DNA from 4 places in the Acidovorax sp. GW821-FHT10A04 genome. Region 4 is predicted to be linked to each of the others. Evidence: predicted binding sites of a transcription regulator. Region 4 holds the regulator's gene; each other region holds the start of a gene.
The links. The regulator sigma-54, encoded in region 4, starts transcription at its own class of promoters, with help from an activator protein. The targets are predictions, from matches to a motif close to TGGCANGNAANCTGCTTT.
Positions count from the first base shown of each region.

Region 1: AC07PF_RS05435 (pilin) is a predicted target of sigma-54. The motif match lies at 2,320-2,337, and genes of this name have one in related genera.
Region 2: AC07PF_RS31660 (CmpA/NrtA family ABC transporter substrate-binding protein) is a predicted target of sigma-54. The motif match lies at 1,428-1,445, and genes of this name have one in related genera.
Region 3: AC07PF_RS11840 (BMP family protein) is a predicted target of sigma-54. The motif match lies at 1,153-1,170, and genes of this name have one in related genera.

Region 1 covers NZ_JBWKNZ010000002.1:219,161-222,530, forward strand. The annotation lists gene AC07PF_RS05425 (fused MFS/spermidine synthase) at 1-813, shown strand, start outside; gene AC07PF_RS05430 (hypothetical protein) at 806-1,588, opposite strand; gene AC07PF_RS05435 (pilin) at 1,708-2,253, opposite strand; gene AC07PF_RS05440 (MBL fold metallo-hydrolase) at 2,478-3,269, opposite strand; gene AC07PF_RS05445 (CHASE2 domain-containing protein) at 3,333-3,370, opposite strand, start outside.
Region 2 covers NZ_JBWKNZ010000023.1:54,009-57,378, forward strand. The annotation lists gene AC07PF_RS31650 (branched-chain amino acid ABC transporter substrate-binding protein) at 1-361, opposite strand, end outside; gene AC07PF_RS31655 (ANTAR domain-containing response regulator) at 568-1,194, shown strand; gene AC07PF_RS31660 (CmpA/NrtA family ABC transporter substrate-binding protein) at 1,633-2,877, shown strand; gene ntrB (nitrate ABC transporter permease) at 2,929-3,370, shown strand, end outside.
Region 3 covers NZ_JBWKNZ010000004.1:350,688-354,057, reverse strand. The annotation lists gene AC07PF_RS11840 (BMP family protein) at 90-1,100, opposite strand; gene upp (uracil phosphoribosyltransferase) at 1,303-1,944, opposite strand; gene AC07PF_RS11830 (threo-3-hydroxy-L-aspartate ammonia-lyase) at 2,125-3,099, opposite strand; gene AC07PF_RS11825 (basic amino acid ABC transporter substrate-binding protein) at 3,282-3,370, shown strand, end outside.
Region 4 covers NZ_JBWKNZ010000008.1:32,010-35,379, forward strand. The annotation lists gene lptA (lipopolysaccharide transport periplasmic protein LptA) at 1-86, shown strand, start outside; gene lptB (LPS export ABC transporter ATP-binding protein) at 83-865, shown strand; gene AC07PF_RS17605 (RNA polymerase factor sigma-54) at 929-2,530, shown strand; gene AC07PF_RS17610 (VOC family protein) at 2,531-2,920, opposite strand; gene AC07PF_RS17615 (hypothetical protein) at 2,920-3,370, opposite strand, start outside.

The sequences.
Region 1 (3,370 bases), on a different contig from region 4:
GAGGCCCATTTGGCCTTCCGGAAAGTTGCCAATGCCCCAATGATTCAAGCACTGGGGAAATTTTCCGACCAGACGCCTGCCAACTCTGATTACTATCCTGTTCTGAGCCTTGAGGCGCCCAAAGCCCGATTCAAAAATAGCATGGCTGGGGTGGCATTTGAAATGCAAATGAGCCTCAGGACACATCTGGAAGCCTTGAATGTCAGCGCTCCCTTGCCTTCCAAAACACCGACCCTCGGGGATCGGTATTTTCTTCCTGAAGCGACAACCGCGAACGCACGTGCCCTGATTGCAGAAATCAACGGCGACGCGGCGGCTCAGACACCAGCCGTCATAGCGATGCGGGCAATTGGTGCTCAATGTTCTGTGAAGTGGAGTGAGGGAGAGCTGCGCACCTTGTCACGGGCCATGGGTGACCTTGCGAAAAAGACCATCGGCTTTCTACCCCGGGATGCGCTCGTAGGCGCATGGATCAATCCATCGTGGCAAAAATGCCCGTACATTCCGCAAGACTTGCAGCGGGCCATGGGCATTCTGGAGGCATATGCCAACAGGGACTATGCCAAGTTGGAGCAGCTTGGTCGAGACTGGTTTACCCAGCGGCCCAGCGCCCCATTTTTTCAATCGGCCTTTGACGGTATTGCGTGGATGGCCTGGAGCACTGCCTTGGCCAGCCAGAAACGATGGGGCCAACTGGCAGAAATGTCCAGCGCGCAGTTTGCGAACACGGACTTTTCTCCCGAGGAGAAAACAGCCCATAGCATCATTCACAAATTTGCGCTCCAATTGTCCGCGGACGAGCCTGCTAGATGAACCCATCCAGCGGTAAAAATGCTTTTGCCTGCATGGTCAGAGGGTCGAGAAAGACGACCCACTCCAGATTGTGCCGGCTCACCAGCGGGAGCCACACGTGCTCCCCGCCATTCACAACGGGCCCCGCAGCGCGGGCACGGCCCCGCTCAACGGCTTGGTCGATGGCTGTCTGCTGCGCAGGATAAGCTGCGCGCAGATCCGACAGCGAACGTACACGATTTCGGATCTGCGCGGTGCTGTGCCCAATATCCTGCCAGTAGACCGGGCGTTGGCTGGGGCTGATATCTAGGAGCATGTCATCGAAGCGTTGCGCGCGCTCCTCGTCCGACAAAGGACCCCGAACACTGGCCATGACAGGACCATCCAGGCTCCATGGCCGGATCCAAGCGGCAAGCGGTGGCAGGGCTTGCGCGGGAATGTCGGCATGGGTGATCAGTCGAAATCGATCGGTTTCAAAGACCAGCGCCAGCGGTCTCGCCTGGACCATGGCATTGAGGCCATACAGCAGCGAGGCCATCTGCAAGAGTCCGATGAATGCCGCATCCACCTGCAACGCGCGCCGGCTTTTGGTGGTCCGGTACAGCAGTGCGGTCAGCACCGGTCCACATACCAGTAGCCCGGTGACGAACAGTCCGAAGAGCTTCCATCCACCCGCCAGCTCACGAAGACCTGGTGGAAACCAATATCCAAAAACCACGAGCGCCAGACCTGCCGCCGCCAGTGTGGTTGCCAAGAGATGAATGCCGACCACTCTGGTATCGATCGCTGCTCGCATCGTATTGCGCCCTTGCTTTGAGTTCTCGGCAATCTAGCCAAATTAGTTCAAAAATGCTTTACCCACGCTTTCCAGACGAAAAAAAACCCGCATAAGCGGGTTTTTTGAGCTGGATCAGCTTAACGGCAGTCGTTAGGCGCGAACTTGGCCTTCAACGTACCGGCGCCACCAATAGGAGGCATGGTGCGTGCCGTGGAAACGGCATTGGTGTCCGATGCGCAGCCCCAGTCCACAGAACCCGTGACTGGAGTGGCGCTCGCGAAGTTGCCAGCCAGAGCCACTGGACCGGCACCACCTTGAATGTATGGGGTATAGACCAGCGTTGCACCGTCAACGTTGATGTTACCTACGTTCGCCTTGTTGAAGGCCACCGTGATTTCACCGGTCGTAGGTGCCATCTGCACCGAGGTCACATACTTGCTCACGGCACCCTTGGCACCAGCCTGGGCGTTCCAGGTATCGGCAGCAGCCTTGAGTTCAACAGCGGTATTGGCTTCACCCACGAGTTGCTTCGCGCTCGAAGCCAGGCCCACGCCTTCCGTGACACGCGCACGGATCGTGTAGTCCTGATAGGCAGGCAGTGCCACGGCAGCCAGAATACCGATGATCGCCACAACGATCATCAATTCGATCAGGGTGAAACCCTTTTGTGCAAAACGCTTCATAAATCACTCCTCGGAGGTCAATTGCAATTCAAAACCTGCAGAAGAATTCTCCAGGCTGGCGGAACATGAGCAGGTTCCGTGCCACCCCGCCGGCCCTGCTGCACCGTGCCTGAATCCCTCCCCCAAATGGGTCAATTGTCCTTGAAGTGTTTCCCGGACATCTACAAGGGCCCTGTCGCGACATTTTTGTCGTGCCACGAACGTCACCAACTGCAACACAGTGGTCAGAACACGAACTCGTCCCCGGCCTTGAGCCAATAAATGTCATGCGGAGCGGCGCCCAGCGGCCCTGCGCTTTGGTCGAAGCGGCGGATCTCCTCCATGATGAGTTCGGTCTCGGAGGGCTTGGTGTGGGTGATGTAGATGGGGCAGCGCTTGCCGGGGGTCAGTTGCGCCAGTTCCTGGGCCAGGGTGTGGGGTGACAGGTGCAGGCTGCGCTGGGCCAGGGAGGTTTCGCGGTTGCTGAAGGCCGTCTCGATGACGAGCATGGCGACGGGCAGGGAGTTGACGCGCGTCCAGAAATCCGGGTTGCGGCCAGTGTCACCGCTGAACACCCACCATCCCGTGCTGCCGGCCACTGCGTAGCCCACGGCTGGCACCGTGTGCACGGCGGGCAGGACCTCCAGGTGCATGCCTTCGACCTTCAGGCGTTCGCCCACCGCGATGGTCTGGTACTGCAGGAAGGGCTGGTCAGACGTGGGGATGCTGCTGAAATCCGGCCAGATGACGTTGTTGAACACATGCGCCTGCAGGGCGGCAATGGTGCCGGGCAGCGCATGGACCTGCACCGGGCTGCTGCGCAGGGAAGAGACCGCATCGAGCATCAACGGCAGCGCCGCGATATGGTCCAGGTGCGAATGCGTGAGGAACACGTGGTCGATGCGGCGCATTTCGTCCAGTGTCAGGTCGCCCACCCCCGTCCCCGCATCGATGAGGATGTTGTCGTTGACCAGGAACGAGGTGGTCCGGCAGTCTTTGGCAATGGCCCCGGAGCACCCCAGTACGCGAACCTTCATGTCATGCAGTCCTGTTTGCTGTCGTCTCTTGGTTTTTTGTCGGTGCAGGTTGCGGCCATTGTCCTACTTGGTGTCGAACTGGGTGGCACCGTCCCAATCCG
Region 2 (3,370 bases), on a different contig from region 4:
CGGTCTCGATGCTCACGCCCGAATTCAGGTGGCCGATGACCGCCACCACGCCGGCATCCACCAGTTGCTGGGCCACGGTCTTGCCGGTGGCGGCGTCGGCCCGGTCGTCCACGGGCACGACCTCCAGCTTCACGCGCTTGCCGTCCACGGTGTAGCCGCCCTTGTTAAGCTCGGCCACGGCCAGGTTCACGCCGTTGAGCAGGTCCTGCCCCAAAGCGGCCAGGGGGCCGCTCAGGGGTTGGGCGACCCCGATCTTGATGGTGTCGGGCACTTTGCCGCAACCCGCCAACAAGGCGGTGGCGGCCACAGCGGTCAAGGCCAGGCTGGCCGAAAATCGGCGCCGGTCGATGGGCAGGTTCATGCAGGAAGCTCCATATCAGTATGTCAATGTGACCGGATGTATATGCGACGCCGCAAAGAGGCGCTATCGGGTATGCCCTCCCAATACTCACTCTATTAGCAAGTTTCAGGCCCTCGCCGCCATGGACCTGCCAAAACCAGGGTAGACCCCTGCCTGCACCAGCCCGGCGCACCAATTTATGGCGTAAATCTTGCTATGCTGACAGCATGAACGAGGCCTTGCGCATAGTGGTGGTCGCCCCCGATCTGGCGGTCACCGACCCCAACGACGAGCACGCCCTGCTGCAGGCAGAGCGCTCGCGGGCGCTGCGCATCGGCCTGCTGGAAAACAACTTCAACCTGGTGGCCACGCTGCCGTCCGACGTGTACCTGAGCGAGCGCCTGGCCCAGTTGCAGCCCGACCTCATCATCGTGGACGCCGAAAGCGAGGCACGCGATGCGCTGGAGCATGTGGTCATGGCCACACGCGACGAGCGCCGCCCCATCGTCATGTTCACCAATGACGAGGACACCTCGCACGTGAAGGCGGCCGTGGCTGCCGGTGTGTCGGCCTACATCGTGGCCGGCCTGTCGCCCCAGCGCATCCGGCCCATCCTGGACGTGGCGATGGCGCGCTTCCAGCACGAGCAGGCGCTGCGCGCCGAACTGGCCGACGCCAAGACCGAGCTCAAGGACCGCAAGACCATCGACCGCGCCAAGGGCCTGCTGATGGAGCGCCAGGGCCTGACCGAGCAGGCCGCATACGAGAAGCTGCGCAAGACGGCCATGGACAAGGGCCTCAAGCTGGTCGACGTCGCCCAGCGCATGCTCGACGTGGCCGATCTCCTGAGCTGACAGACCCCGGCGGCGCACGCCGCAGGGCCAGCATGCAGCGCCGCCAGCACACGCGGCGCACCACTCCCGCCCCCCGCCCTGCCCACCACGGCCCGCGATGGTGCAGCGCACAACACCTGTGCAGTCGAACACGGTGCAAGGCCGGCGCCTTGTCGTGGTGCATGTGGCCAATCTCCGCTTGTCGATTGAACATGTTGCTATCAAAAACTGATCTGACAGGTTGTTGAACAGGTTGGCACAGGGTTTGCATTACCTGGACAAGACCAACGGAGGTCTTCGATGAGCGGTATCCATCCAATGGCGGGCGGGTACCCCTCGCCACCGGACAGAGGCGTCCCCACCCGCGCTTGGCGCTGCGTGACTTTCTTTTGGAAGTTGCAGCAGCCCATGCGCCGAGGGGGACGCCTTTTTTGTTTTTCAAGCCACCAGGGAAGCACCATGACCGATCTGCTCAAAACCAGTCTCAACCGCCGCACCGTGCTGCAGGCCGCCACCGTGGGTGCCGTGGGCGTGAGCCCCGCCCTGCGCGCCCTCGTCCACGCACAGGGCTCGGATGCCCCCGAGAAGAAGGAAGTGAAGATCGGCTTCATCCCGCTGACCGATTGCGCCAGTGTGGTGATGGCCTCGGTGCTGGGCATCGACAAGAAGTACGGCGTGACCATCATCCCCACCAAGGAGGCGAGCTGGGCCGGCGTGCGCGACAAGCTGGTCAACGGCGAGCTGGACTTCGCCCACGTGCTCTACGGCCTGGTCTACGGCGTGCACCTGGGCATCGCCGGCCCCAAGAAGGACATGGCCGTGCTGATGAACCTGAACCACAACGGCCAGGCCATCACGCTGTCCAAGAAGCTGGCCGACAAGGGCGCCGTCAACGGCGCCGGCCTGGCCAAGCTCATGGCCAGCGAGAAGCGCGAGTACACCTTCGCCCAGACCTTCCCCACGGGCACACACGCCATGTGGCTGTACTACTGGCTGGCCGCGCATGGCATCGACCCGATGAAGGATGCCAAGGTCATCACCGTGCCGCCACCGCAGATGGTGGCCAACATGCGCGTGGGCAACATGGACGGCTTCTGCGTGGGCGAGCCCTGGAATCACCGCGCCATCATGGACGGCATCGGGGTGACCGCCACCACCACGCAGGACATCTGGAAGGACCACCCCGAGAAGGTGCTGGGCACGACCTCGGAGTTCGTGCAGAAGTACCCCAACACGGCCCGCGCCGTGACTGCCGCCATCCTTGAAGCCGGTCGCTGGATCGACGAGAGCCTGGGCAACAAGAACAAGATGGCCGAGACCATCGCCGGCAAGGCCTACGTGAACACCGGCGTGGACGCCATCAACCAGCGCATCCTGGGCCGCTACCAGGACGGCATGGGCAAGACCTGGGACGACCCCAACCACATGAAGTTCTACAACGACGGTGCGGTGAACTTCCCCTACCTGTCGGACGGCATGTGGTTCCTGACCCAGCACAAGCGCTGGGGCCTGCTCAAGGACCACCCCGACTACGCCGGCGTGGCCAAGGCCATCAACCGCACCGATGTCTACAAGCAGGCGGCCACCGCCTCCAAGACCCCGCTGCCCAAGAGCGAGATGCGCACGCACAAGCTCGTGGACGGCGTGGTCTGGGATGGCAAGGACCCCGCGAAGTACGCCGACGGCTTCAAGCTCAAGACCTGACAGCCCCTTTCCCCGCACGCCCCACGTTCCCACCCGCACAGGAGATCCACCATGGTCAGTGCCGTTTTCCACTCCCCTCCCGCCGCGCTGCCGGCCGATGCACCGGCAACGCCCGCCCGCGGCGCGGCCACCCAGGCCGAGGCCCGCAAGGAGCCCCCCGCCAGCGTGCCCGCGCCCCGCGCCCCGCGCGACTGGGCCGCGCTTTCGCGCAGCTTCTGGATGGCCGTGCTGCCGCCGCTGTGCGGCCTGGGCCTGCTCATCGGCCTGTGGGCGGTGGTGTCCACCACCACCGGTGGCAACATCCCCAGCCCGCTCGCCACCTGGGCGCAGGCGATGGACATCTTCAGCAACCCGTTCTACCGCAACGGCCCCAATGACCAGGGCGTGGGCTGGAACGTACTGATGTCGCTGGAGCGCGTGGCCGTGGGCTTCGGCCTGGCGGCGCTGGTCGGCATCCCTGCAGGCTTCGTGATCGGGCGCTTCAACTTCCTCT
Region 3 (3,370 bases), on a different contig from region 4:
ACAGGGTAAGCGATGGACAGTACCAATGAAAAGGGCCACCGCAGTGAAGTAGGTGGCCCCGAATGGCGCACGCAAGCGCCGCCTGCAGCTTACTTGGCCGTGGACTTGGGTTGGCTGTCGTCCACCTTCACGGTGAATTTGCCGGCGAGGATCTCGGCCTCCCTGGCCTTGACCTTGGCCACGATGTCGGCCGGCACCTTCTTCTCGAAGGTGCCCAGGGGCGCGAGTTCCGAGCCCTTGTGCTTCATCATCGAATACGGGCCGTAGTCCTCGGGCGTGAACTTGCCTTCCTTGACCAGCTTGAGCGCGCGGTCGATGCTGGGCTCCATGTGCCACAGGGCCGATGCGACCACCGTGTCGGGGTACTTGTCCTGGGTGTTGATCACGTTGCCGATGGCGAGCTTGCCCTTTTCCTTGGCAGCATCGCTCACGCCGAAGCGCTCGGCGTAGAGCACGTCGGCACCCTTGTCGATCATGGCGAAGGTGGCTTCCTTGGCCTTTGGTGGGTCGAACCAGCTGTTGATGAAGCTCACGGTGAACTCCACCTTGGGGTTCACTTCCTTGGCACCGGCCATGAAGGCGTGCATCAGGCGGTTCACCTCGGGGATGGGGAAGCCGCCCACCATGCCGATCTTGTTGCTCTTGGTCATGCCGCCGGCGACCATGCCCGACAGGTAGGCCGGCTCCTGGATGTAGTTGTCGAACACGCTGAAGTTGGGCGCCTGCGGCTTGCCCGAGGAGCCGAGCAGGAACGAGGTCTTGGGGAAGTCCTTGGCCACCTTGCGGGCGGCGGCTTCCACCGCGAAGGCCTCGCCCACGATGAGCTGGTTGCCGCCGGTGGCGTACTCGCGCATCACGCGCTCGTAGTCGGCGTTGGTCACGTTCTCGCTGGACTTGTACTCGATCTCGCCGCGTGCCTCGGCCGCCTTGAGGGCCTTGTGGATGCGGCTGACCCACTGCTGCTCGTAGGGCACCGTGTAGATCGCCGCCACCTTGGTCTTGGCCTGCGCCATCGCGGCGCCGGGCGCCAGGCCGATCATGGCCGACAGTGCCAGGGAGGTGGAGAACAGGTGGCCGGTGAAGATGCGGCGTGAGGTCATGAGGTTATTCCTTCTTCGGATGGAGGACGGGCGATCGGATCTGGCGTTGTCTCAAGCAATTAGTGCGCCAATGGATGGCAGGCGCTGGCATGCAGTCTGCCAGAAGAAAGCCACCAGTTGGTAAAAATTCGCACCGGCTTGGGGCGTAAAAAAGCCGCCCAAGGACTGGGTCCCTGCGGCGGCTGTTCGATCTGGCCCGCTCTTACTTGGTGCCAAAGATCCGGTCGCCGGCATCACCCAGGCCCGGCAGGATGTAGCCATGGTCGTTGAGCTCGCGGTCGATGGCGGCGGTGAAGATCGGCACGTCCGGGTGCGCCTTCTGCAGCGTGGCCACACCCTCGGGCGCGGCCAGCAGGCAGACGAACTTGATGGAACGCGGGTTGAGCTTCTTGAGCCGGTCCACGCAGGCGGCGGCCGAGTTGCCGGTTGCCAGCATGGGGTCGACCACGATGATGTCGCGTTCGTCCATCTCGGACGGCATCTTGAAGTAGTACTCCACCGGCTGCAGCGTGGCCGGGTCGCGGTACAGGCCGATGTGGCCCACGCGCGCGCCAGGCACCACATTGAGCATGCCGTCGAGAAAACCGTTGCCCGCGCGCAGGATGGAGACCAGCACCAGCTTCTTGCCGTCGATTACCTGGCTGGTCATGGTCTCCAGCGGGGTCTCGATCTCGATGTCCTGCAGCGGCATGTCGCGCGTGACCTCGTAGGCCATGAGCGTGCTCAGCTCGCCCAGCAGGCGGCGAAAGCTGTTGGTGCTGGCGTCCTTCCTGCGCATCAGCGTGAGCTTGTGCTGGACGAGGGGGTGCTTGATAACGGTGACGTTGGTGGTAGCGGGGCTCATGGCGCGGCCTTTGTTATGTGGCGGTGAATGTGAATGGCGGTGACGGTATTTTGACGTCCCTTTGAGCCTGCGGGCGTGGAAACTGGCAAGGCCACATGCCAGAGACCCCGTGGAGCCGGCTTTGCCGGGCCACTGGAGGCGCCACCTGAGGGGGAGGCGACGCAGTCGCTTCGGGGGGAGTCAATCCGCCAGAAAGCGCGCGTACCTTGCCATGTCCACGTTGCCCCCGCTGATGAGGATGCCGACCTTTGCGCCGTGCACGTCCACGCTGCCGTGGCGTGCACCGGCAAAGGCCAGGGCGCCCGTGGGTTCCACCACCAGCTTCATGCGCTCGGCAAAGAAGCGCATGGCCTCGACCAGTTGCTCGTCGGTGGCGGTGACGATGTCTTCCGCCAGGCGCTGGATAATGGGGAAGGGGATCTGCCCGAGCGATCGGGCCTGTGCGCCGTCGGCAATGGTGTGCGGCGTGGGGATCTGCACCAGCTGTCCGCTGCGCAGCGATTGCTGGCCGTCGTTGCCGGCCTCGGGCTCCACGCCGACCACGCGGCAGCTCGGCGCCAGGGCCTCGGCGGCCAGCAGGCTGCCGGCGAGCAGGCCGCCGCCGCCCACGCAGACGAAGAGGTAGTCCAGGTCGGGTACCTCCTCCAGGAATTCCTTGGCGGCCGTGCCCTCGCCGGCGATCACGTGGGGGTGGTCGAAGGGCGGCACCAGTGTCATGCCGCGCTCCTGGGCCAGCCTCTGGCTGATGGCCTCGCGGTCCTCGGTGTAGCGGTCGTAGGTGACGACCTGGGCGCCGTACTCGCGCGTGGCGGCCATCTTGGTCGTTGGCGCGTCCTCGGGCATCACGATCAGGGCCGGCATGTCCAGCAGCCGGGCCGACAGCGCGATCGCCTGCGCATGGTTGCCGGCCGAGAAGGCCAGCACGCCGCGTTCGCGCTGTTCGTCGCTGAACTGCGAGAGGGTGTTGTAGGCCCCGCGGAACTTGAACGAACCCGTGCGCTGCTGGTTTTCGCACTTGAAGAACACCTGGGTGCCCAGCAGCGCGTCGGCCATGTTCGAGCGCAGCACGTGCGTGCGGTGGGCCACGCCAGCGAGCCGCTGTGCGGCAGAAACAACATCCGCGTAGGTGGGCGGGGCAAGGCTGGCGTTGCTCATAGTGGAATCTTTCAGGGATGAATGGGCTCAACTATTCCACCCATCATAAAACTGCCTGACTATTGGCCACAGGGGGCGCGCAAGGCCCAAAAACAGGGCGTGCACCGCTATGAATATTGATGCCTGTGCCCCTGGGGCATGGATATACTGCCCTTTTTCCCGACTTTCCCCAAGAGCCCACCATGTCCATTTCCCGCCGCATTGCCACCCTGGGCCTCGGCCTGGCCGCCTCGTTCGGTGTCTCCCTGGCTGCCCACGCGCAGGCCCGCGA
Region 4 (3,370 bases):
CTCCGGCCAGCGCCGCTGCCCCTGCCACCCCGGCACCGGGCACGACCCTGCGCCCCAGCAACAGCCTGAGCGGCGGCGCCAAGTGAGCGGGCCTGACGTGAGCACCGTCGCCGGCTCACCGGCGGAAAGCCGGCTGGAGGTGCACCACCTCGAAAAGTCCTACGGCAGCCGCAAGGTCGTCAAGGATGTGTCGCTGGTCGTGCAAAAGGGCGAGGTCGTGGGGCTCCTGGGCCCCAATGGCGCGGGCAAGACCACCTCGTTCTACATGATCGTGGGCCTGGTGCGCAGCGATGCCGGCGACATCCGCATCGATGGCCACTCGGTGGCCCACATGCCCATCCACCGGCGCTCGCGCCTGGGCCTGTCCTACCTGCCGCAGGAAGCCTCGATCTTCCGCAAGCTCACGGTCGAAGAAAACGTGCGTGCCGTGCTCGAACTGCAGCGTGGCGAGGATGGCCAGCCGCTGCCGCGCGCGGCCATCGAGGAGCGCCTCACGGCCCTGCTCACGGAGTTGCGCGTGGAGCATCTGCGCGCCTCGCCTGCGCTGGCCCTGTCCGGCGGTGAGCGCCGCCGCGTGGAGATCGCCCGCGCGCTGGCCACGCAGCCACGCTTCATCCTGCTGGACGAACCGTTTGCCGGCATCGACCCCATCGCGGTGATCGAGATCCAGCGCATCATCGGTTTTCTCAAGGCACGTGGCATCGGCGTGCTCATCACCGACCACAACGTGCGCGAGACGCTGGGCATCTGCGACCACGCCTTCATCATCAGCGACGGCCACGTGCTGGCCCAGGGAACCCCGTCCGAAATCGTCGACAACGCCGAAGTGCGCCGGGTGTACCTGGGTGAACACTTCCGCATGTAGCAGACCGATGGACCGCACGTTCGCCATGCACCTGCCTTCGCGGCAGCCCACCGGGGCTGTGCGATGAAGCCCGGCCTGTCCCTGCGCGTATCGCAGCACCTGGCGCTCACGCCCCAGCTGCAGCAGTCCATCCGCTTGCTGCAGCTGTCCACGCTGGAGCTGGGCCAGGAGGTCGAGCAGATGCTCGACGAAAACCCCTTTCTCGAGCGCAATGCCGACGAGGCGCCGCGCGAAGAATTCGGCGTGGACACGGCCGATGCGCCCGTGCAGCCGGACGACTACAGCGCTGACGACGCGGTCTATTCCAACGCACCGGGTTCCAGCACGCCGAGCGAGTCGGTCCCCGATGCACCCCAGAGTGACGCGGAACTGGGCAGCAGCGCCAGCGACGAGCCTGACTGGAGCGGCGATGGCACCGTGGACGTGTCCCCCAACGATGCCGAGTGGGGTGGCGATGCGCCGGCCCGCAACCGCAACGATGCCGAGGGCGACGAGGCCGACGCCACCGAGCTGGCCCGCACCCACGAATCGCTAACCGCCTTCCTGCACCGCCAGGCCCTGTCGCTGCGTCTTTCCGAGGTGGACCGCGCGGCGCTGCGCTTCCTGATCGAATCGCTCAACGACGATGGCTACCTCGAGGAGCCGCTGGAAGAGCTGGCCATCGCCCTGGCCGGCCCGGACGACCTGGAGCAGATCGAGGAGCTGGTGCACCGCTTCACCGTGGCGCTGCGCCTGCTGCAGAGCCTGGAGCCCGTGGGCGTGGGTGCACGTGGCCTCGGTGAATGCCTCACGCTGCAGCTCACGGCCCTGGCGGCCGACGAAGACAGCGATGCCGACCCCGACACCGTGCAGACCGCGCTGCGCGTGTGCCAGCAGCCGCTGGAGATGCTGGCGCGCCGCGACATCCGCCGCCTCACGCAACTGTGCGGCGACGGCGAGGAGCGCACGCGCGCCGCCATGGCCCTGATCGCGCGGCTGGAGCCGCGCCCGGGACGCAAGTTCGTCGATGTGGAGCGCAACATCATCGTGCCCGACGTCATCGTGCGCAAGGCTGGGCGCGCCAATGGCCGCGACGGTCAGCACAACTTCATCGTGGCGCTGAACCCCGACGTGATGCCGCGCCTGCGCGTGCACGACATCTATGCCGGCGCCCTGCGTGGCCACAAGGGCGGCGAGGGCCACCAGGCCATGCAGCAGCGGCTGCAGGAGGCGCGCTGGTTCATCAAGAACATCCAGCAGCGCTTCGACACCATCCTGCGCGTCTCGCGCGCCATCGTCGAGCGGCAAAAGAGCTTCTTCACCCATGGCGAACTGGCCATGCGCCCGCTGGTGCTGCGCGACATCGCCGACGAGCTGGGCCTGCACGAGTCCACCATCAGCCGCGTGACCACGGCCAAGTACATGGCCACGCCCATCGGCACCTACGAGCTCAAGTACTTCTTCGGTTCGGGCCTGGGCACCGAGACCGGCGGCAATGCATCGAGCACGGCCGTGCGTGCCCTCATCAAGCAGTTCGTCGCGGCCGAAAGCCCGGCCAAGCCGCTGTCGGACAGCCAGATCGCCGAGATGCTCAAGGAGCAGGGCATCGAGTGCGCGCGCCGCACCGTGGCCAAGTACCGCGAGGCGCTCAAGATCGCGCCGGCCAACCTGCGCAAGGCGCTCTGATCAGGTCCCATGGCGGAAAGCCCGGCTGGAGATGCTGACGGCATTGCCGTCCGGGTCCTTGGCGTTGGCGAACGCATAGCCGTTGGCCTGGTGCGTGGGGCCGAAGGCCAGGTCCTGCGCCAGCGCATGGGCCTTGAAGGCTTCCACGTCAGGCACATGAAAGCACAGCTTCACCCCCGCCTGGCCCAGCTTCACGCTCTTGGCCGCCTGGTGGATGAGGATGCTGGCGCCACCCTGGGGGGCATTCAGTTCGATCAATCCTTCCACCACCTCGCCCGTGGTTTCCAGGCCGAAATGCGTGCGGTAGAAGGCCGCAGTGCGCTGCATGTCGCGTGCGTAGAGCATCACGGTGCCGAGGATGGGCGGCACGGAAGAAGAGGCCGCCACCATCAGGGCGCTTTCGTGGCCGGTGCGCGACGCAGCGAGCGCAGCAGCTCCAGCGCCTGGGCCGTAGGCTCCTGCGGAGCGCCGTTGACAAGCACCGTGAAGGTCACGCGCAGCTCGTTCATGCCCAGCACGCCCTGGGTCAGGTGCTTGTAGCCGTCCGGCTCGGGGGCGCGGTCGGTGGCCGAGAAGTAGTAGCCCACCTTGCCCGCGGCACCCAGGTCTTTGAGGGGCAGGTCGCTCTCGACGGCCTTGGGCTGGGCCCGGGTGGCACCGGCCTGGACCAGCCCCCGCAACTCGTCGGCGGTGGGGGGCCTGGGCGCGCTGCCCACAGGCCAGATGGGCGTGATGAGCATCTGCAAGGCCTTGGCATCAGGGCCGCTGATGGCCACCGAGGGCGGCAACTCCCCGTGCGGGCGGCGGACCTGGGCGCGCCATTGCGCGGGCAGGTCGATC